3 regions of the Pseudoalteromonas sp. T1lg122 genome follow, and region 2 is predicted to be linked to each of the others. Evidence: predicted binding sites of a transcription regulator. Region 2 holds the regulator's gene; each other region holds the start of a gene.
What was found. Region 2 encodes sigma-54, which starts transcription at its own class of promoters, with help from an activator protein. Its sites were predicted from a motif close to GTTGGCACGNNNNTNGNNT; they were not measured.

Region 1 (6,700 bases), on a different contig from region 2:
TAAGAACGAGGTATCACCATTACTATACGATGCAACAATTTTACCATCAGAGCCGATATCAATACCCGATAGACGACCTACCGTCGCACCGTCTTGCTCAAGTGCTTTCACTTCAAAGTTACTTGCATATTGAGTTGGTACTTTATTCGCTGTTGCCGCTTCATCACGCCAGTTCATTGTTACATCATCTGGGAAGCTCGCACCATTAGAAAGTAAATCAGATAGACCTGTTGCAGCACCGGCACCATTTGGTAGGGTTAAAGGATTAAAAGTTGTATCTGTATTTGCTACACCATCCGTGCTAAGTGGTAAACCGCTCGCATCAAATTGGAATGTAGTTAATGGAGTATAAGGTGTTGTTGTTTGCTCTACACCACTAGAGTCAAATGGCTTTTCATCAAGTGTTGCATACACTTCCCACTCATTCTCATTACCTGTAGTCGCTGAGTCAGTTTTCACAAAGAAGAATTGTAAAATATGTGGCTCACCTAATGAATCATATACAGTTGTCGACGTTGAACTGTTGTAAGTCGCACTTGTTTCAGGATCAAATGGTGTCACTGTTGGCGCAGAGGCACGCGAATCAAGGTTAAATGATGAGTAAACATTCGTCGTTGCACGCGGTGAACCTGAAGCATCAGGAATTTGTAGTGCAGATGAAGTACTTAAACTAACAGAGGTTGTATCACCGGTTGCTTCATCAACAGGGAAACCTTGTAAGTAATTGCCGCTCGCATCAACAATAAAGTTATCTTTATTAAGTTTGAACGCACCAGCACGCGTATAAGTAAAGTCTTGTGCACCTAAGTCATTAGCCATTGCGAAGTAACCTTCACCCGTAATCGCTAAATCTAAAGAGTTATTTGTGAATGATAACGAACCTTGGTGGAATTGCTGTGCCACCATGGTTGTTCTTACACCGTCACCATTTTTTGTTTTACCAGAGCTAAATACTGATGATGCGTACACATCAGCAAACTCTGCACGAGACTCTTTGAAGCCCGTAGTATTCACGTTCGCAATGTTATTTGCGGTAACGTCTAAATCTTTTTGCGCGGCTGCTAAACCTGTTAATGCAATATTGAAGCTCATAACTCACCTCTAACCTATCTCTTAGCCTAAGCTAACCCAAACCTTTTTTTACTTATGCGATTTCAGCTATATCAGTCAGCCTAACCGCACCCTCTTTTGTATTTACGATAATGCCGCTGCTACCATTGATATTGACACTTTCAATATTTTTAAAGGTCGCCATTGGCAGGCTGCTGTAGTCACCATTTACATAGCCTTCAGCACTGATGTCATACTCACCTTCAGGGAGTACATTGCCATCGTTATCTTTGCCATCCCACTCAAAACGCAGTGCACCTGCTGACTGAGAGCCTAAATCAATGGTGCGTACTAACTGGCCTGATGAATCTGTAATTCTCAGCGTCAGTGTTTCAACCGCTGTTTCTGCAACCACCGAGCCTTTTGCTGCATTTTCACCATCAAAATCAATGGTGTCAGATTCAAGCAGTGCTTGTTTTCCCACAAGTGTTGAAGCTTGTAATGCAGAGTTCGATGTCATTGACGCAGTGAGTGAATCAAACTTTTCATTTAAGTTTGAAATACCTTCAGCCATAGTGAAGTTCGTCATTTGCGCAATCATTTGATCGTTATCTGCTGGATTACTCGGATCCTGGAACGACAACTGCTGTGTTAACAACGAAAAGAAATCTTCCTGAGAAAGCGTGTTGTTGTCTTCTTCAGTTGTTTGCGTATTGCTTTGATTCCAACGCAAGCTATCCAAATAGGATGATGATGCAGAGCTGATGTCGTTACTCATAACTTATCCTCGATTACCGTTGTCCTAACAACAGTGTTTTACTTAACATTTGCTTAGCTGCATCAGCAACTTGCACATTTGTTTGGTAAGAGCGAGAGGCAGAAATCATATTTGCCATTTCTTCTACGACATTAACGTTAGGTTTGTAGATATAACCGTTTTCATCCGCACTTGGGTGGTTCGGGTTATATTCAATTTGTAGTGGCTTATCGCTCTCTACAATGCCTAACACTTTAACGCCTACAGAAGAGCCCTGAGGATTGCTTTGTGATGATGACGCTTTAGTCAACTCAGCGGCAAAAACAGGATGGCGCGCTCGGTACGTTTTGTCTTGGCTAGAACTAATCGTATTCGCATTCGAGATATTACTGGCTGTGGTATTTAGGCGAACATTTTGCGCGGTCATACCGGTTGCTGAAATATCAAAAACATTATACAAACTCATGATTAAGCTCCTTGACTACCGAGGGCTTTTTTAAGGCCTGAAATTTTACTACTCATAAATTGCAGGCTTGCCTGATACTCTAATGAGTTTTGTACATACAAGTTTCGTTCCACTTGTATATCAACAGAGTTACCATCACCTGTATCTGCTTGATTTGGCGTACGAAACATTTCTGCACCACCAACAAAACGACTGCCTCCGGCAATATGTTTTGCATCGGTTCGAACCATGCTGTTGCCGCCCTGTTGGTTGCTTTTTGCCGCTTTTAATGCCGAGGCAAAATCGATATCTTTCGCTTTGTAGCCCGGCGTATCAGCATTAGCGATATTTGTCGCTAATAACTCAGCGCGTTGTGAACGGATCAACATCGCATGAGGATGAACACCAAATGCTTTATCAAAACTGATAGCCATAACCATCTCCAAAAAATTGACTCTACAGGGGATAATGCAAAAGGTAAGCCAAAAATAAAGAGTGATTTTTAATTATATAAGATGTTGAAAAATAGGTTTATTTAGCAACCTAAGAACTAGGTTGCTAAGGAGAGTTTACTTTTTCTGATAGATGATACCCGGGTTACAACGAACCATATCAAAGCTATCACTTAAGCCCGCCATTGACTCTGACGCACCTAAAAACAGGTAGCCTTTTGGGTTTAAAGCTTGCGCAAACTGTGCAATGATTTTCGCTTTTACTTCCGGTGAGAAGTAAATCAACACATTGCGGCAGAATATAATGTCAAACTTGCCCATTAAAGCGTATGAATCCAATAAGTTTAAATGTCTAAAGCTGACCATTTTTCTTATTGGGTCAATAACCTGAGCCATTCCATTGCCGCTGTCTTTAAAGAATTTTTGACGTCTTTCCATCGACAGACCGCGAGCAAGTGCCAAGGCGTCATACTCAGCATTTTTACACATATCAAGCATGGTATTAGAAATATCAGTGCCAATTATTTGCGCACCCATTTTTAATACTCCCGGATTTTTAGACTGAAACTCGGCAACCGACATGGCAATTGAATACGGCTCTTGCCCTGATGAACTTGCCGCTGACCATATTTTAAGTGGCCTACGCACATCTTTAAGCTCAGGAAACAGCTTAGTTTTCAATAATTCAAACGGGTATTGATCACGAAACCAAAGCGTTTCATTGGTGGTCATCGCATCAACCACAGCGGCACGAAGCTGCCTCTCGTGAGGACTTAAAGTTTTACTTACCAACTGTGATAATGACTCAACATTAAAGCGAGCCATCAGCGGTGCAAGACGACTTTTAACTAAATACAGTTTGTTGTCACCAAGCACGATGCCACATTGTTGCTCTAAGAAAGAGCGGAATTGATCGTATTCGCTTTGTTGTAAATGCTTATTTTCCAAAGTAATACCACCTATAAATAATTAATCACAATGAACCCACTTTTTCACAGCTGTTGCTAATTCATCTGGGTTAAATTTTGCAATAAAATCATCGGCACCTACTTTTTCGATCATTGCTTGGTTAAATACCCCACTTAGAGAGGTATGCAAGATCACATGTAAAGGTGATAATTTTGGATCTGCTTTGATTTCGGCGGTCAGTGTATAACCATCCATTTCTGGCATTTCTACATCTGATATCAATAAGCCAACGCGCTCAGTGATATCATTTTTACAATCCAGCTGAGCAATCTCGCGTAAACGTAGTAATGCTTCTTTACCGTTTTTAGCAAGCTCAGTTTGCACACCTAACGGTTCAAGCGCTCGTTTCACTTGATTTCGAGCGACCGCAGAGTCATCTGCAATAAAGACGATACGCTCACCTAAATCACGCTGAATTTCGCCATCACCAACAACCTCAGCACTCACTTCGGTGTTCACTGGGCAAATTTCATTTAAGATTTTTTCAACGTCAAGAATTTCAACTAACTCGTTCTCAATTTCTGTGACTGCTGTTAGGTATGAATAACGACCAGCACCTGATGGTGGCGGCATTATTTTTTCCCAGTTCATATTAACGATACGTTCAACACCGCCAACTAAGAAACCTTGCACTGAACGGTTATACTCGGCAATGATGATAAAACTGTCTTTAATGTTTTCGATTGCAGGGCCACCCACAGCCATCGATAAATCAATCACTGAGATAGTCTGACCACGGATATGCGCAACACCACGAATGTACGCATTTGATTTTGGCATGTTAGTAAGTGGTGGGCATTGCAGAACCTCTCTTACTTTAAACACGTTGATACCAAAGCGTTGTCGCCCTCTGAGTTTGAATAATAGTAATTCAAGGCGGTTTTGCCCAACCAACTGAGTACGCTGGTTAACTGAGTCTAAAATGCCTGCCATTTCAATCTCCTAAAGATAAACAATCAGAGCTGGAACAATAATTGCCTTCTTTGTGTTAAAGCTACATAAGGTTACGAAGCGTCTGTTTTTTGACGCAAAATATTTATACCTTGTTTTCAACAATAAGCATAGTCGAAACAATATGAGTTTGTTAAAAAAAAGCCGAAGATACAGTGTTTTTTATTTTCTTACTAGCCTGTTGTTTGCAACACAACTACAGGCTGAAGTTTATAATAACGAGCAACTTCAACAAATCGCTGTCGATTTTGTTAGTGAACAGCTCCCTGATCTGGACACCACACCGCAAATTAGTGCTTTACCATTAGATGGTCGCATTCCAGAGAGACTGTGTGAGTCACCAATAAACAAAGAGTTACCGACAGAGCCTCCTTTTAATCGGCAGGTAACTGTACAACTTAAGTGCCAAGACTTAAATAGTTGGACCCAATACGTTCACGTTCGCATTATAGAGCTCGAACCTGTGGTTGTTGTTACCACTAATTTAGCACGTGGCGAGGTTATTCGAGCAGAGCACTTGCGCCTAGAAATGAAACCTAAACAATTTGTCAGAACGCAATATGTACAAGATGAGACTATACTCATTGGTAGTCGCAGTAAGCGCAATTTACGTGATGGCACACCTATTGTTATGAGCCAGGTTTGTATGGTTTGTAAAGGCGATAACGTTACTATTTATGCTTCGTTAGGCGGTTTGAGAATTAAAACCACTGGAATTGCTTTAGAAGATGGTACGTTAGACGAATTAGTACGTGTAAAAAACAAAAAATCAGGTAAAGTATTAAATGCACGTGTGGATGGGGTCGAGTCTGTACAAGTAAATATTTAATTTTTTATATTTATGCTAAAGTATCCGCTGTGCCCGCCGATATAAAGGCATATGTTGGGTAATGTATAGGTCAAAATTATGGTAAGCAATGTCAATAATGGTCAACAACAAACTTCTGTGTTGACAAATACCAAGCAAAAAAAGCTTGATTTACAAAAAGATAATGCTAATGCAGCCGCTGCGAAATCGGCCGCACCAAAAGCAAGTGCAGATTCTGTGAGCTTAACTCCTCAAGCTAGACAGCTTAAATCTTTGCAAGAAAAAGCTGAGCAGTCATCAGGCTTCGACAGCAACAAAGTTGCTGAGCTGAAAAAAGCAATCAGTGAAGGTAAATACCAAATTGATGCTGAAAAACTAGCGAAGAACATCGCCGCATTCGAGTTTGATGTGTATGGCTGATCATAATCATTTAATTGCTAGCAAACTAACACAACAAGTTTCGTGCTTGGAGTCTATTGCTGCGCTTTTAGATGATGAACTGACAGCCATTGCTGCAAAGCGTGGCGAAGGATTAAAGAGTATTGCCCAACAAAAAATCTCTTTGCTCCAGCAAATTCAAACAATTGATAAAGACGTCCAAAAACTTGTTGCACACAACGAATCGCAAGATGACGAAGTAAGTGCACTTATCAAACAAGTAAACACCCTACTGACTAGCTGCAAAAAGAAAAACGATGTAAACGCCCATGCGGCTCATCAAGCACAGCTAAGTGTCAAGCAACTTAAAGATATTTTAATTGGCGCTCCATCATCGATGACCTACGACCAAGGTGGCAGCGTGATTCAAGGCGATAAGAAAATCGTACACAACTTGAAAGCCTAAATGTCATTTCCATTAAAAAAGCGCGACAACTAATGAGTTATCGCGCTTTTTTAATGCTCGCAGAATTTACTGAACTTATGCTTTGAACTTACGTTGCAAGCCAATAGGTTACAGCTAGACTAAGTTGCACCTAATAATACGTTACTTTTTTCACTTGGCGTGGCTTTACTTCACCAATGTATAAGTCGTGTACTCGTTTCATATCAAGCTGTAATTCAGTTGCGTAGGTATCCCCTACTGCGTAGGTTTTAATAACCTGCGCCCCTTTGATCACACCTTGTACTTGGCTTTGTAATTGATCGTTATGAGCAACACTGTTTTGTACTGTGGTGCCTGCGGAAATTTTTTGCCCGTAAACTTGCTCAGCAAGCTCGCGATACGCTTCAAGCTTTGAGGCTTTAATCGCAAGTAAAGTTCGCTGCGA
Region 2 (6,700 bases):
GGCTTAGCAAATGCTATTCTTGCTCGTGAAAGCGTTGCGCAATTAATTCGCCAATTGCCGTTAATGCGGCATCAGCATCCGGGCCTTCGCATACAACGCGAACTTCTTTACCTTGGCTGCTTTCAAGTAGCATTAACGCTAACACGCTGTCGCCTTCGGCTTCTTTATCGTCTTGATAAAGGGTAATTTTGGCATCAAATTGCAGCGCTAATTGCGCCAAAACAGTGGCAGCACGAGCATGTAAACCAAGTTTATTTTGAATTAAAAAAGTATCTTCAGCGTGCATTCTAGGTGCCTAATTAAATGTCTTGTTCACGGTGACGAATTTTTACATTGGCATGGCTTTTCGCAAAGCTTTCACCAATTGTTTGCGCTAAATAAACAGAGCGGTGTTGGCCACCGGTACAACCAATTGCAATAGTTAGGTAACTGCGGTTATTGCGCTCTAAATGTGGCAACCATGTTTGCACAAAGGTCTGTATTTGCCATGTGAACTTTTGCACTATGCTGTGGCTCGCAAGATAATCTTTTACTGGTTGATCAAGGCCTGTTAGCGGCTTTAAATCTGGCTCCCAGTGTGGATTAGGTAAAAAGCGTGCATCAAATACGTAGTCAGCTTCTTTTGGTATACCGTGCTTAAAGCCAAACGACATAAAGGTAATAATCAGCTTTTTATCTTTTTTACCTAAGATCTTTTCGCGAATTGATTCAGCTAACTGATGAACACTCAAATCGGTGGTGTCAATCATAAAATCAGCGCGGGTGATCAGCACATCGAGCAATATTTTTTCTTGTTTAATAGCAAGATCGAGTGGCAAAGAATCAATCGATAATGGATGTAAGCGGCGTGTTTCTGAAAAGCGCTTTATCAGGGTTTGATCATCACTATCTAAGTAAAATAGCGTTGGGTTTGCAAACCCTGGTAGGTATTCAAGAATATCATTAAATTCTTGCTGCTCTTTCGGTAAGTTACGTACGTCGATACTGACTGCTATTTTATCGTAATTATCAGATACGCTACGTACGAGTGAAGGCAGCAAATTCACTGGAATATTATCAACGCAATAATAGCCTAAGTCTTCAAGTACTCGTAAAGCGACCGATTTACCTGAGCCTGAGCGACCGCTGATAATGATTAATTCCATTTATGCCTCTGCTGATATGACCTGAAACAGTTGCTGATCGGTTGTAGCACTGCGTAACTGTTTACAAAATTCTTTATCTTTAAGTCTATCAGCAATTGTTGATAAGGTCTTTAGGTGAAGCTGACAGTCACCATCTGGTACGATGAGTGCCACAAATATATCAACCGGGCGGTTATCAATAGCATCAAAATTGATGGGTGATTCACTCACTATGATAAACGCATGGGGTTCATCGGCACCGCTCATTCGACCATGGGGAATAGCAATACCGCGACCGATGCCGGTGCTGCCTAGTTTTTCTCGGTTGAGCAAAGCATCTAGGATATCTTGTTGCGATAAATGAGGAAGCTGCTGGTGGGCCAGTTCGCTGATATATTCAAGAATTCTTTTTTTGCTATTAAAAAGGACCGCAGCTTTGCTGCAGTCCTGGTTAGTAAGTGAACTTAGTTTCATAATTTAATGTCGAGCTAATTTCTCTTTGTGTTTAATGACTTGGCGATCAAGCTTATCGATCAGTGAGTCAATGGCTGCGTACATATCTTGATGTTCTGTAGAAGCGAACAATTCGCCTCCGTTTACATGTAAAGTTGCTTCTGCTTTTTGGCTTAATTTTTCTACATCTAGAATGACATGAACATTATTTATATGGTCAAAATGCCTTTCTAGTTTCGCAAACTTGGTGTTTACATAGTCTCTTAATGAATCAGTGATTTCTACATGACGACCAGTTAAATTTAGTTGCATAAGCATTTTTCCTTCTATGTAAAACGTCTAAATCAAACTCTTGCGCTGATTAGACGGAGGTATTGCTAGAGACTCACGATATTTTGCAATTGTACGTCTAGCTACTTTAATTCCTTGCTCAGCCAATATATCTGCAATTTTACTATCACTCAATGGTTTAGCTGAGTTTTCTGCGGCCACTAACTTCTTGATTAAAGCGCGTATTGCCGTAGAAGAACACTCACCACCATTTTCGGTGCTGACATGGCTTGAGAAGAAATATTTCAACTCAAAAATACCCCTCGGGGTATGCATATATTTTTGCGTTGTTACACGTGAAATTGTCGATTCATGCATTTCGACCATTTCAGCAACATCATTTAGCACCATCGGCTTCATCGCTTCAGGGCCGTGCTCAAAGAAAGCTTGTTGTTGTTGAACGATACAGTTGGTTACTTTTAATAACGTATCGTTACGGCTTTCTAAGCTCTTAATAAACCACTTTGCTTCTTGTAAGTGAGAGCGAATAAATTGGCTGTCGCTACTCGATTTTACTGAGCGAGACATAGCCGCATATTGGCTGTTTACTCTAATCTTTGGCATACAATCTGGGTTTAACTCAACCACCCAGCGACCTTTTACTTTTTTCACTGATACATCAGGTATAACGTACTCAGACTCTTCGCGTACTATGCTATCCGCAGGCTTAGGATTTAAGCTGTGAATAAGCGTCATCACTTCTTTAAGCTCATTTTCTTTAAGCTTAGTCTTTTTCATCAAAGTGCGATAGTCGCGACTCGCTAATAATTCGATATGCTCAGATAAAACCATTTTAGTTTCAGCTAAATATGGTGTGCTAGCGTCAAATTGACGAAGCTGAATACACAGGCATTCTTGTAAACTGCGCGCGCCAATACCAACAGGATCGAATAATTGTATTCTTTTTAAGACCGCTTCAACTTCATCAAGTTCGATTTCTTCTTCATCGTTATTTTGATTAAAGCTTTCGACAATATCTTCACAGCTGATCGTTAAAATACCTGAGTCGTCTATGGCTTCTACTATGGCTACGGCAATCGCTTCGTCAGTTGGGCTAAATGGCGTGAGCTGTAATTGCCACATTAGGTATTCTTGTAGGGTTTCAGTTGATGCGCCTTGGTAAATAGACTCATCTTCAGGCATAGGTCCTGATGATGTTGATGGGGCAGCACTCATGTACTCGTCCCACGTGACGTCCATTGCTAAGTCATCACTTACGGTGTCTTTATTGAGGGCGTCACTGCTTTCTTGCTCGTATTCGCTAGGTGCTTCTTCTGCAGACGCGCTTAGTTGCATATCGTCAGATTCAGCTTTTTGCTCATTCTTACCGATACTTTCTTCGTTGTAATCAGCCTCTTCCACTTCAAGTAGGGGATTACTATCAAGCGCTTCTTGAATTTCTTGCTGGAGATCCAATGTACTGAGCTGCAACAAACGAATCGCTTGTTGCAGTTGTGGAGTCATTGTAAGTTGCTGGCCCATGCGCAGCTGTAATGATTGCCTCATGTATCCCTAACAATCCTTTTTAAGTTATCGATGACTGTGCTGTGACAGTTAAAAAATTATCGATTTATTGTCATTGTTATAAGTCTAGCAGATGCTCTAGTCGGTGGCGTAATGGTTACAGCCTGAATTGCTCGCCTAGATATACATCACGTACAGTTTGGTCAGCTAATACGTGCTCAGGTGTGCCTGATGCAATTAGCTCCCCATGAGAAACAATGTAGGCTTTTTCACAAACATCAAGGGTTTCTCTAACATTATGGTCAGTAATGAGTACCCCAATACCGCGGTTTTTTAGGTGCTCAATAATTTTCTTTATATCTAACACTGAAATTGGATCAACACCAGCAAAAGGCTCATCTAAAAGGATAAATTTAGGATTTGCGGCTAATGCGCGAGCAATTTCAACGCGGCGACGTTCGCCACCTGACAGCGCCATACCTTGGCTGTCACGGATATGTTGAATGCTAAATTCGTCGAGTAAGCTGTTTAGCGTTTCTTCGCGGGTGGTTTTATTTAGATCTTTACGGGTTTCTAAAATTGCCATCAAGTTTTGATAAACCGTCAACTTTCTAAAAATTGACGACTCTTGCGGCAGATAACCAATACCTAAACGTGCGCGGCTATGCATTGGTAAAAGCGTAATGTCGTTATCATCAATGCTGATTTTACCTTTGTCGCTAGGTACTAAGCCTACAATCATATAGAAGGTTGTCGTTTTACCTGCGCCATTTGGACCAAGTAAACCAACAATGCTGCCAGCTTCAACTTCAAGGCCTACATTTTTAACCACTTGGCGGCCTTTGTAGCTCTTAGCTAAAAGCTCTGCTTTTAATGTGCTCATGGTTGGCCTTTGTTATCTTTTTTGTTTTCAACTGGAACGAGGATCGTGTGTACGCGATCTGTTGAGTTTTCGTCTTTTTCTGCGCTGATCAGCTGTTGAGCCATATCGTAGGTAATGCTTTTGGCCGTTACTTTTTGACCCGATTGAGTGACTTCAGCTTCGCCATTGAGTGTTAAGAAGCGTTTCGCAACATCGTAACGTACTTCTTGTGCACTGGCGCTCATTACGGTGCCATCAGCTTGCTTTTCTTCGAAATAAGCAGGATTACCTGTCGCGATAATTAATTCGACAGTGCCTTCGGTGTCTCCACCGTGTGCTTCAAGACGCTCAGCTGTAATACGACGATTACCATGCACGATCTCTACGTTACCTTCGAATATGCCAACGCCATCTTTTAGTTTACCAACTTGGCGGTCTGAGCTAATGCTAATTTGTGCGCCAGTTTGCTCAGCAGCCGCGCCTGAAAACGCGATCAATAAGCTTGGGATCAGGAGTAGTTTCTTAAGTTTATTGGTCATAGTATATGGTTCGTGTATGGTTAGTTAACTCAACAATTTCGGTTTTTAGATCGGCTTTTAAGCCTTTCCCGGTAATCTTTAAATTCGGTCCTGTTAGCGTCACAGGTTGCTTAGAAAACATGGTCATTTTATCAATGTCGACATTAATGTTTTCAGCTTTAATATCTTCGATCATGCCGTTGTGGGTTAAGTTTTTAGCAACCACATCCCCTTCAAAAATCAGCTGATCGTTTTCGTATAAAGTGGCTTCTTTGGCTTTTACTTGCCATACCTGCTGGTCGCCATAAATCGTAAAAATTGGTTGTTCAAAAAAGGTAAACCCTAATTGTTGATACAACTCCATTTTGGCGGCCGCCACCTTATGACTAATTTTGCCTTGTTCGTCATACGCAGTTTGCTTTAAGGCAACGGCTGTATAATCAGGCGATGCTATGATCTCGTCTTCACTACTTATTGCGTCTGTTGATTGATTAAAGTACGGGTACCATAACCACACCATGCAACAAACAAAAACAATACTCAGTAAAATACGGGCTATATTCATGCGCTGGTTCCATCGCTAGTTAACGGCTTGCCGTTTTCTAACATCAGTAAATCAGTTAATTCACGCACGGCTCCAAAGCCACCCGGTAATAACGTGGTGTAATGAGCCAGCTTTTTAATAAGCGGGTGTGCATCGTTTACAGCAACAGCAAACCCCACTTTTTCCATTACTGGTAAGTCTGGACCATCATCACCAATATAGGCAATTTGTTCATCTGTCAGCGCCAGTTTATCTTTTAACTCTTGATAAGCAATCAGCTTATCTTCTTGTCCCTGATAAATGTGCTGAACTGTTAGGCTAGTCATTCGCTGCTGAACTATTTGTGAATGGCGGCCAGTAATCACCGCGACGTCAAAACCACTATTAATAAGCGCTTTGATGCCAAAGCCATCTTTTGTATTGAACGCTTTCAGTTCTTCGCCATCATTGCCTAAATAAATGCGACCATCAGAAAACACACCATCTATATCGCAGATTAGCAATTTTACTTTTTGTGCGCGCTGACTTACATCAGGGCTAAGTGGCTGGTATAGCTCAGCGAATGTCATTGCTTAAAGAACTCCTGCTTTTAATAAGTCTTGCATATTAAGGGCACCAATTGGCGTATTGCTTTGATCCACCACAATTAAACCATTGATACGCTTACGTTCCATAATGTTTAAAGCCTCTGCTGCAAGCATATCTGGGCGCGCAGTTGTGCATGAACGAGTCATTACTTGGCTAATTGCCGTACTATGAATATCAATACGTTGCTCTAAAATTCGGCGTAAGTCACCATCAGTGAATAATCCGGCTAACTTTTCATCCGCACCAATCACCGCTGTCATACCAAGGCCTTTGGCAGACATTTCAATGAGTGCATCTTTAATGCTTTGTGTTTCGCTAACAATCGGCGTGGCATCGCCCGCGTGCATGACATCATTCAATGTCAGTAATAAACGCTTACCTAAGCTACCACCAGGGTGTGAAAGCGCAAAATCGTCGGCAGTGAAACCACGGGTTTCAAGTAGCGCAACCGCCATTGCATCACCCATTACTAACGTTGCTGTAGTACTTGCGGTTGGTGCTAGACCTAATGGACACGCTTCTTGGCTAACTTTGATGCATACATGTACATCAGACAGTTTGGCCATAGTTGAATCAGGGTTGCCTGTTAATGAAATCATCTTTGCGCCAATGCGCTTAATAACAGGAATAATGCTAAGTACTTCGCTGGTCTCACCTGAGTTTGAAATACACATCACCACATCATCGCGAGTGATCATACCTAAATCACCGTGGCTTGCTTCACCTGGGTGAACAAAAAACGCCGGTGTGCCGGTGCTAGCAAGGGTCGCAGCAATTTTATTACCAACATGGCCAGATTTACCCATACCTATAACGA
Region 3 (6,700 bases), on a different contig from region 2:
GCAAGTTCATCAGGGTTGATTTACCTGAACCCGAAGGGCCAATAATGGCAACATACTCATTTTGAGCAATTTCAATATTAATATCATCAAGGGCTTTGAAAACTTGTTCGCCCATTTTGTATTGTTTATTGATATTGCTGAGCTTGATCACCGCAGACATTATTTAGCACCTTTTTCAGGGCTGTTTCTAACGGCTACCGTATCACCCTCTTTAAGTGAACTAAGTGGTCTAGCAGGGCCGATAACAATACGATCTCCCTGAGAAACTCCACTGGTTAGCGCTTGTTCGATATCTGAAGAAATACCTACCGTAACAGGTGTTTTAGTTACTGTGTTATCTGTATTAAGCTTCCAGACAAAGTAGCTATCATCCTCTTTTTGAATGGCTTCGATGGGGAGTTTTAAGCCATTTTCGGCAATGCTCGTGGCGATTTCTGCGCGGCAACTCATTCCGGCATATAGCTGGCGGTCAGTGGCATCAAGTAGTACTTTGACTTTAAATGATAAGCCTTGTGAACCGGCTTGATTTTTTGCTGATGTGCCAATGTTTATTACTTTGCCAGTAAAAGGTTGATTTGGGTAAGCGGCGGCATAGATATCTGCATGTTGGTCTAATTTGATACCGGCGATATCGGTTTCATCCACTCGAAGTTCGGCTAATATTGCGCTTGGATCGGCTACTAGCATCAAGTCTGAGCCAATAATGTTGGTTGTTCCCGCAATAACGGTTTCACCTTCTTTAATATTTACCGAAGCAAGTAGGCCACTCATTGGAGCGCGAAACACGCTTTTATTTAAACGGTCTTCAGCAATCAATAATGATGCTTGGGCTTGGTTGTAAGCTTCACGTTTTGCTTCAATATCTATTTTTGCTAAATCGCGGGCATTTTGTAGGTTTTCATACACTTCTTGGCCAGCAAGGCCAACTTCATAAAGCTCTTTTTGGCGGCTTAATTGACGCTCGATATTTTTTAATCGGGTTTCGCTATGCTTAATGTCGATTTCGGTCGCGCGAAGCACGGCTTTGTTGCGGGCAACTTCAGATTCAAACGCGGTCGTATCTAGGCGCATTAAAATATCGCCCTCAGTGACACTTTCACCTTCCTCGACAAACACTTTAGCTACACGGCCTGTCACTTCTGAGCGCAGTTGCACTTGGGTATTAAAGACTAGGTTACCAGAGGCTAAAATTGAATCGGCAATATTGCCTTGTTCAACTTCTGCAATATGCATTTCTGGTGCATCTTTATTGCCGGTGACTTGTTTTGAGATTAGTAAAGCGACAAATGCTGTAACAGCGAGGCCAATTATAATGGCTTTTTTCATGTTACTTCCTTGATGTTAAGAGCGGCATATTGCCGCTCAAAGCAGAATTAAACGAGCGCGATTACAGTCCAAATACCGTAAATAACAATACTTGGTAGGGCTGCAAACAGTAGCGCTTTATTGAAAGTGAAATTAGTCCAACTCTTCAAACCGATAGCTGCGATGAAAATGCCCCAAATAGAAAAGATATTGAGACTTTCAAGTAAGGTGTAAAATGGGTGGCCAATTTCTAAGCCAATCAAAAGTTGGTTAATTGAAGCATAGTTAAATAATGATTGTGATATTTGGTCAGTACTTGCAGTTAATACTAAGATGAGTAAACCAAGGCTTGAGATAATCATTGGCATCATAGTCCACACACCAAAGCCGTACCAAGCCCCATAACCATAATTAGCTTCTGGGTCTTGCTTCGATACAAATAGGTAATAGCCTGCCATCAGGGCATTGATAACAGCTAGACCAATAATGCCACCAAACATTGCAAACCAAACTTGCAAATCAATGGTTTGCTCCATGCTTTGGCGAATCATTTTTTGTTCTGCAATAGTGGCATCTACACTGGCAACAGCGACTTGTTGATCGATTAAAAATTGCGGGTCAGCTTTATTGTAAAAAGCAAACATGCTGGCAGCGAGAATGCCGGCAAGTAAGATAAAGGCAACAAAAGACCAACCTTTTGCTTCTTTTAAGCCATTAAAAGCTTTGCTCGGGCTGATAAAAATATCAACCAAAGCAGTCATGACATTTGATGATTTCATTTTTTATTCCTTGTTTTATAACATTTGTTTTTAGGTACTAAAATATCCTGTTTAGTAACAAATTAGCAATTTGTTTTGTAACTGTATGTTAACAGCTGTGATTAGTAAATCTGTGATATGGTTTAAGGATTAATTTGAGTCGAATTTATTAGGAATAGTAGGTCGTTATGGTGAATAGCAAAGGTCGTTGTATTGATGAGTTGGTATTAGGATTCTGGCGCTTGTTAGATTGGCAGATAACGCCACAGCAATGCTTAAGTTTTTTAGAAAATGCAATAGAGATGGGGGTGTCACATACCGATCATGCTGACATCTACGGTGAATACGGTTGTGAAGCCGAATTTGGTAAAGCACTTAAACTAAAACCAAGTATTCGTGATGAAATCAAAATAATCACTAAGTGTGGTATCAAGCCTGCGTTTGCAAGCCTAGGATTGCAAGGCAAAGCAAACCATTATGATTCAAGTGCCGCGCATATAATTGCCTCAGCACAGCAGTCACTTAAAAACTTCAACACTGATCGTTTAGATGTATTACTTATCCATCGCCCTGATTACTTAATGAACGCCGATGAAATGGCACAAGCATTTAATACCCTAAAAGCAAATGGTGATGTGCTTGACTTTGGTGTATCTAATTTTACGCCATCGCAACTTAGCCTGTTGCAGTCGCGTTTAGACTTTGAGCTTGTGACCAATCAAATTGAGTTTTCTCCTTACGAAATGAAAGCGCTTGATGATGGCAGCTTAGACCAATGCCAATTGCTCGATATCAAACCTATGCTTTGGTCACCATTAGCTGGGGGTCGTATATTCTCAAGTGATGATGAAAAAGCGGTACGTTTACGTGCAGTGCTAGAGCAGGTTGGTGCTGAAATTGGCGCGACAGCCATTGATCAAGTTGTTTATGCTTGGCTGTTAATGCACCCAAGTGCACCGTCTGTGGTACTCGGTACGGGGAATATTGAGCGTGTTAAATCAGCGGTTGAAGCTAAGCAGCTTACAATGAACCGTGAACAATGGTATCGCATTTGGCAAGGCTCAACTGGTCATAGTGTGCCTTAACGTACAGCCCAAAATGAGAAAAGGGCCTTACGGCCCTTCGTGTTGCAGCAAGTAACACATTCTTTATAAAGTGAAGTCAACCGCGTAAGCGACGTACACTTTTACATCTGAACCATCGATGTCATTGTCTGAAAGACCGAAAGTAAAGCCGTCTTTCGACACTGAAACGCCGTAGTCGATGATGTCATCATCACCAATGAAATCCCCTGAGTAATGACCTAAATGAAGGGCCATTTCTGCACCGGTACTACCAACTGGGAAGCTGTAGTCAGCATTTAAATAAAGTGAATCACCAAAATCTGTACCGTCACCGCTTGCTGCTGATGTTGCTAGTATTGCTGCACCAAAGGTGAAGCTACCCATGCTAATGCTACCGTAGATTTCTGAGAAGTCTGCATCTGTGTAAGATGCTGCATCTGGGTATGCATAATAAATGTAGCCAACATCGTAGCTAAAGGTTTCATTGATTTCACCGCCAAAACCAGCATAAAGGTCTAGCTCGTAAGTCATGTCGTCAGCCCAGCTAGCATTCGACACCCAAGTACCTGCATAAAAGCCAGATTCACTTGCGTAGTCGATACCACCCTGGATTGCAGCATCACCACCGCCTTGCTCTTGACCACGCCATAAGTAGTTTGAAGTTGCCGCAGCGTTTGCTGTGACTTCTGCATAGCTATATGTTGAGCTCAAAGTTAATAGCGCAAGGGCGCTTGCTGCGACCGTTTTTTTTAGTTTTAGCATGTTTCTGTATCCTGTTGTTATGTTGATTTTGTCCCATTTCAGATTGCAGTCTGGTTATTATTTGAGGACATTTTCTATGTGTTGTCTGGATACGATATTGCACTGGTTGTGCCAAGTTCATTTTGTATGGGATATTTTATGCTTAAACGCTTTAAAAACAGACTTTTAAGCTTGTTTAATTTTGGAAGGGGTGGTTATTTGAATTATTCATGCGCACACGTGTGGTGCAATAAATAACCCGATTGCACAATTGCGAAGCAACCGGGTTTTGCTTATTTGAGAGTGACTTAGCCGAAAATTGCACGCATTAGACTAATTGTTTCTTCGACGCTGCGGCCTTTTTCAACTTCACTGATGATTGAATCGCGCTTAGCTTTGATATGTTCAGGGATATCATCGCTTGCTAGTGCACGGTCTACCAGTATCTCAGCTGATTCTTTGCCACGGCGTACGGTCTTTTTACCTGCTGAGCTCGTGGTACTCTTAGGTTTGTTTAACAACTTAATATAGTTTGAGTTATCAGCGGTACTTTTATCTGCATAATAAAAGAAGCTCGGTAATAGGGCTTTGATTTCAACCAGAGAGTGTTCAAGCTCATTTGCTGCGTTGGCCATTTTGAACCAAGGCATACTATGAATGGCTTCGACAACATCTTGCCAGTAGCGCTCAAAATCGCGGTTATTAAGCTTAGTAATGCCTAATGCCGCACAAAGAGCATCGAGCTTACTATTTACGATTGGTGTAAACACGTCAGGTCGGCGCATCGCAAGTAAGCGAGTAGCAGGAGCAAGCGTTGGTTTTTCATCGCTGCCATTAAATGCCATGAAGTAAGCAACCATAAAATGCTGATAATGTTCTTGCGTTACTTCACCCTCGAGTGGAATGTGTGCAAGCGCTTCATCAAATGCGCCAGGTAAATCACTCAACATTTGGTGGAAACCTTTTGCGTTCTTGGTAGAAGCAAACCATTCAACGTCGAAGTTATAGCTGCTTGGGTCTAGTGAAGCACTGTGTTTACCTGAAAACGCTAAACGGTCTTCAGGGATCATTTCTTTGAGTGATTGCGATTTAATTGCTGCAAGGTAATTAGCCAAGCGTAGTTGCTCATCAAGCGCTATCAGTTCTTTATGCTGTTCGATGAAGCCTGCGATAACAGGCCATGGCGCAACCCTTAGTGTTTTTAGCTGCAAAAAGCTGATTGCAGAAATTAATAAGTCATGAAGTTTTTTAAGTGTCGGTAATTGCTTATCTTCTAACAGATCGTAGTTAATGCGATCGCGGCTTGCACTTAATAGCTCATAGCACCAACCTAAAAAGTCTTCAGGGTGATTTTCTACTTTAACTGCCATTAGGTTTAAGCTGATATCAGAGGCTTGCTTGAGGATGTTTTGATAAATTTGACTTTCTTGCTCGCCAAGCGCCATTTTTGACGGTGAAATAAGCAGTTTCTTCATGCTTAATCGATACTCCAGTTTTGACTAAATTGGGTTGTTTAATTTTAGTACACAGGGTGCAAAAACAACAGGGGCGTGCATCATACCGAAGTAATGAAATGATGCAATCTTACTGATAATTTATAAGTAAGATTGCGTCTGACGTGGTTAATTAATCATTGTCATCGAGTGTAAATAATTGTTCAACACTGAGCTCAAAGTGAGCAGCAATTTTTAACGCGATAATCACCGAGGGTATAAAGCGGCCTGTTTCAACTGTGCTAATGGTTTTACGTGATACTGCAATGGCATCAGCAAGTTCTTGCTGCGATAACCCCTTATCTTTACGGAATTTAGCGATATTATTTTGCACTTTTACACCTAGTCTCTACTTTGCCAAATAATTGATACGCCATATATCAAACACATCAAGGCAAGGTAAAATGTGGCCATCATGCTATGAGATACATTTAAAGCAAGTTCATCAGCTAATAAAAAAATAGCCCCCATGCTAAAAAGTAATCCAAGCACAACATGTTTATAAGCGATGGTATCAACCGTATTTAAAAATTCATCCTTATATGTAAGGCGATAGCCAAGTTTCCATGTAAATCCACCTCTAATTACAAACATAAAGAATGAACCAATAAATGCGGCACCACCAATAAACAGTAAAGGCACTGATGTTTGCTTGAGCATTGGGTAAACACTAATAATTAATAACGTGACCCCCATGAATATTGAAAACCATGCGTTATGACTCATAAACTTTTCTTCCGTTTTGATATCTTGCTTAGACATAATCGTTTCCTTTTATTTTCAACTCAAATGTAACCTATAGGTATCAATGTAACCCTAGGGTATCATGTGGTCAAGTTTTTTTTGTAACCTGTAGGTATCAAAAAGTTTCAGCGCTGATTCATATTCTTGTACCTAAGCTTGTTTACGAACCTTTTTATGTGTTGGGCAATGCATTTGCGCCTAACTCCCGCTATGATATGAACATTGTTTGCCCATTTTTAAGGATGATTATGAAAACCTTACTGAAAATCGTTGGTGTCATCTTCGTATTACTGATTGCATTGGTAGTCGCAGCACCATTTCTCATACCTACAGACGCGATATTTAATAAAGTATCGGAGCAAGTAGAACAAACCACAGGTCGTAGTCTGACTATTAACGGCGATAAAAAGTTGTCGGTATTTCCATCATTAAAACTCGAATTGAATGATGTGCACTTTGCCAATATGCAAACGGGCTCGCAAAAAGATATGGCGAGCATGCAACAACTTGCTATTCGTATCCCTTGGATGTCGTTATTTGGCGGTGAGTTTAAGCTAGATAAATTTGTGATTAACGAACCAACGATTTTGTTAGA

Region 1: the regulator sigma-54 is predicted to act here: its motif matches at 2,721-2,739, upstream of flgB (flagellar basal body rod protein FlgB).
Region 3: the regulator sigma-54 is predicted to act here: its motif matches at 3,987-4,005, upstream of C2M33_RS09510 (TorF family putative porin).

Annotation. Positions count from the first base shown of each region.
Region 1 is NZ_PQCG01000034.1:440,991-447,690, forward strand. Features, by position in the region: gene flgE (flagellar hook protein FlgE) at 1-1,092, opposite strand, end outside; gene C2M33_RS20195 (flagellar hook assembly protein FlgD) at 1,145-1,828, opposite strand; gene flgC (flagellar basal body rod protein FlgC) at 1,842-2,273, opposite strand; gene flgB (flagellar basal body rod protein FlgB) at 2,276-2,686, opposite strand; gene C2M33_RS20210 (CheR family methyltransferase) at 2,822-3,652, opposite strand; gene C2M33_RS20215 (chemotaxis protein) at 3,674-4,606, opposite strand; gene flgA (flagellar basal body P-ring formation chaperone FlgA) at 4,749-5,453, shown strand; gene flgM (flagellar biosynthesis anti-sigma factor FlgM) at 5,532-5,852, shown strand; gene flgN (flagellar protein FlgN) at 5,845-6,276, shown strand; gene C2M33_RS20235 (LPP20 family lipoprotein) at 6,407-6,700, opposite strand, start outside.
Region 2 is NZ_PQCG01000031.1:98,431-105,130, forward strand. Features, by position in the region: gene C2M33_RS11270 (HPr family phosphocarrier protein) at 14-286, opposite strand; gene rapZ (RNase adapter RapZ) at 300-1,145, opposite strand; gene ptsN (PTS IIA-like nitrogen regulatory protein PtsN) at 1,146-1,598, opposite strand; gene hpf (ribosome hibernation promoting factor) at 1,602-1,889, opposite strand; gene C2M33_RS11290 (RNA polymerase factor sigma-54) at 1,917-3,413, opposite strand; gene lptB (LPS export ABC transporter ATP-binding protein) at 3,529-4,254, opposite strand; gene lptA (lipopolysaccharide transport periplasmic protein LptA) at 4,251-4,772, opposite strand; gene lptC (LPS export ABC transporter periplasmic protein LptC) at 4,762-5,316, opposite strand; gene kdsC (3-deoxy-manno-octulosonate-8-phosphatase KdsC) at 5,313-5,864, opposite strand; gene C2M33_RS11315 (KpsF/GutQ family sugar-phosphate isomerase) at 5,868-6,700, opposite strand, start outside.
Region 3 is NZ_PQCG01000010.1:10,730-17,429, reverse strand. Features, by position in the region: gene C2M33_RS09530 (ABC transporter ATP-binding protein) at 1-160, opposite strand, end outside; gene C2M33_RS09525 (efflux RND transporter periplasmic adaptor subunit) at 160-1,326, opposite strand; gene C2M33_RS09520 (YIP1 family protein) at 1,374-2,084, opposite strand; gene C2M33_RS09515 (aldo/keto reductase) at 2,252-3,148, shown strand; gene C2M33_RS09510 (TorF family putative porin) at 3,212-3,889, opposite strand; gene C2M33_RS09505 (hypothetical protein) at 4,177-5,343, opposite strand; gene C2M33_RS09500 (helix-turn-helix transcriptional regulator) at 5,495-5,695, opposite strand; gene C2M33_RS09495 (hypothetical protein) at 5,704-6,123, opposite strand; gene C2M33_RS09490 (AsmA family protein) at 6,354-6,700, shown strand, end outside.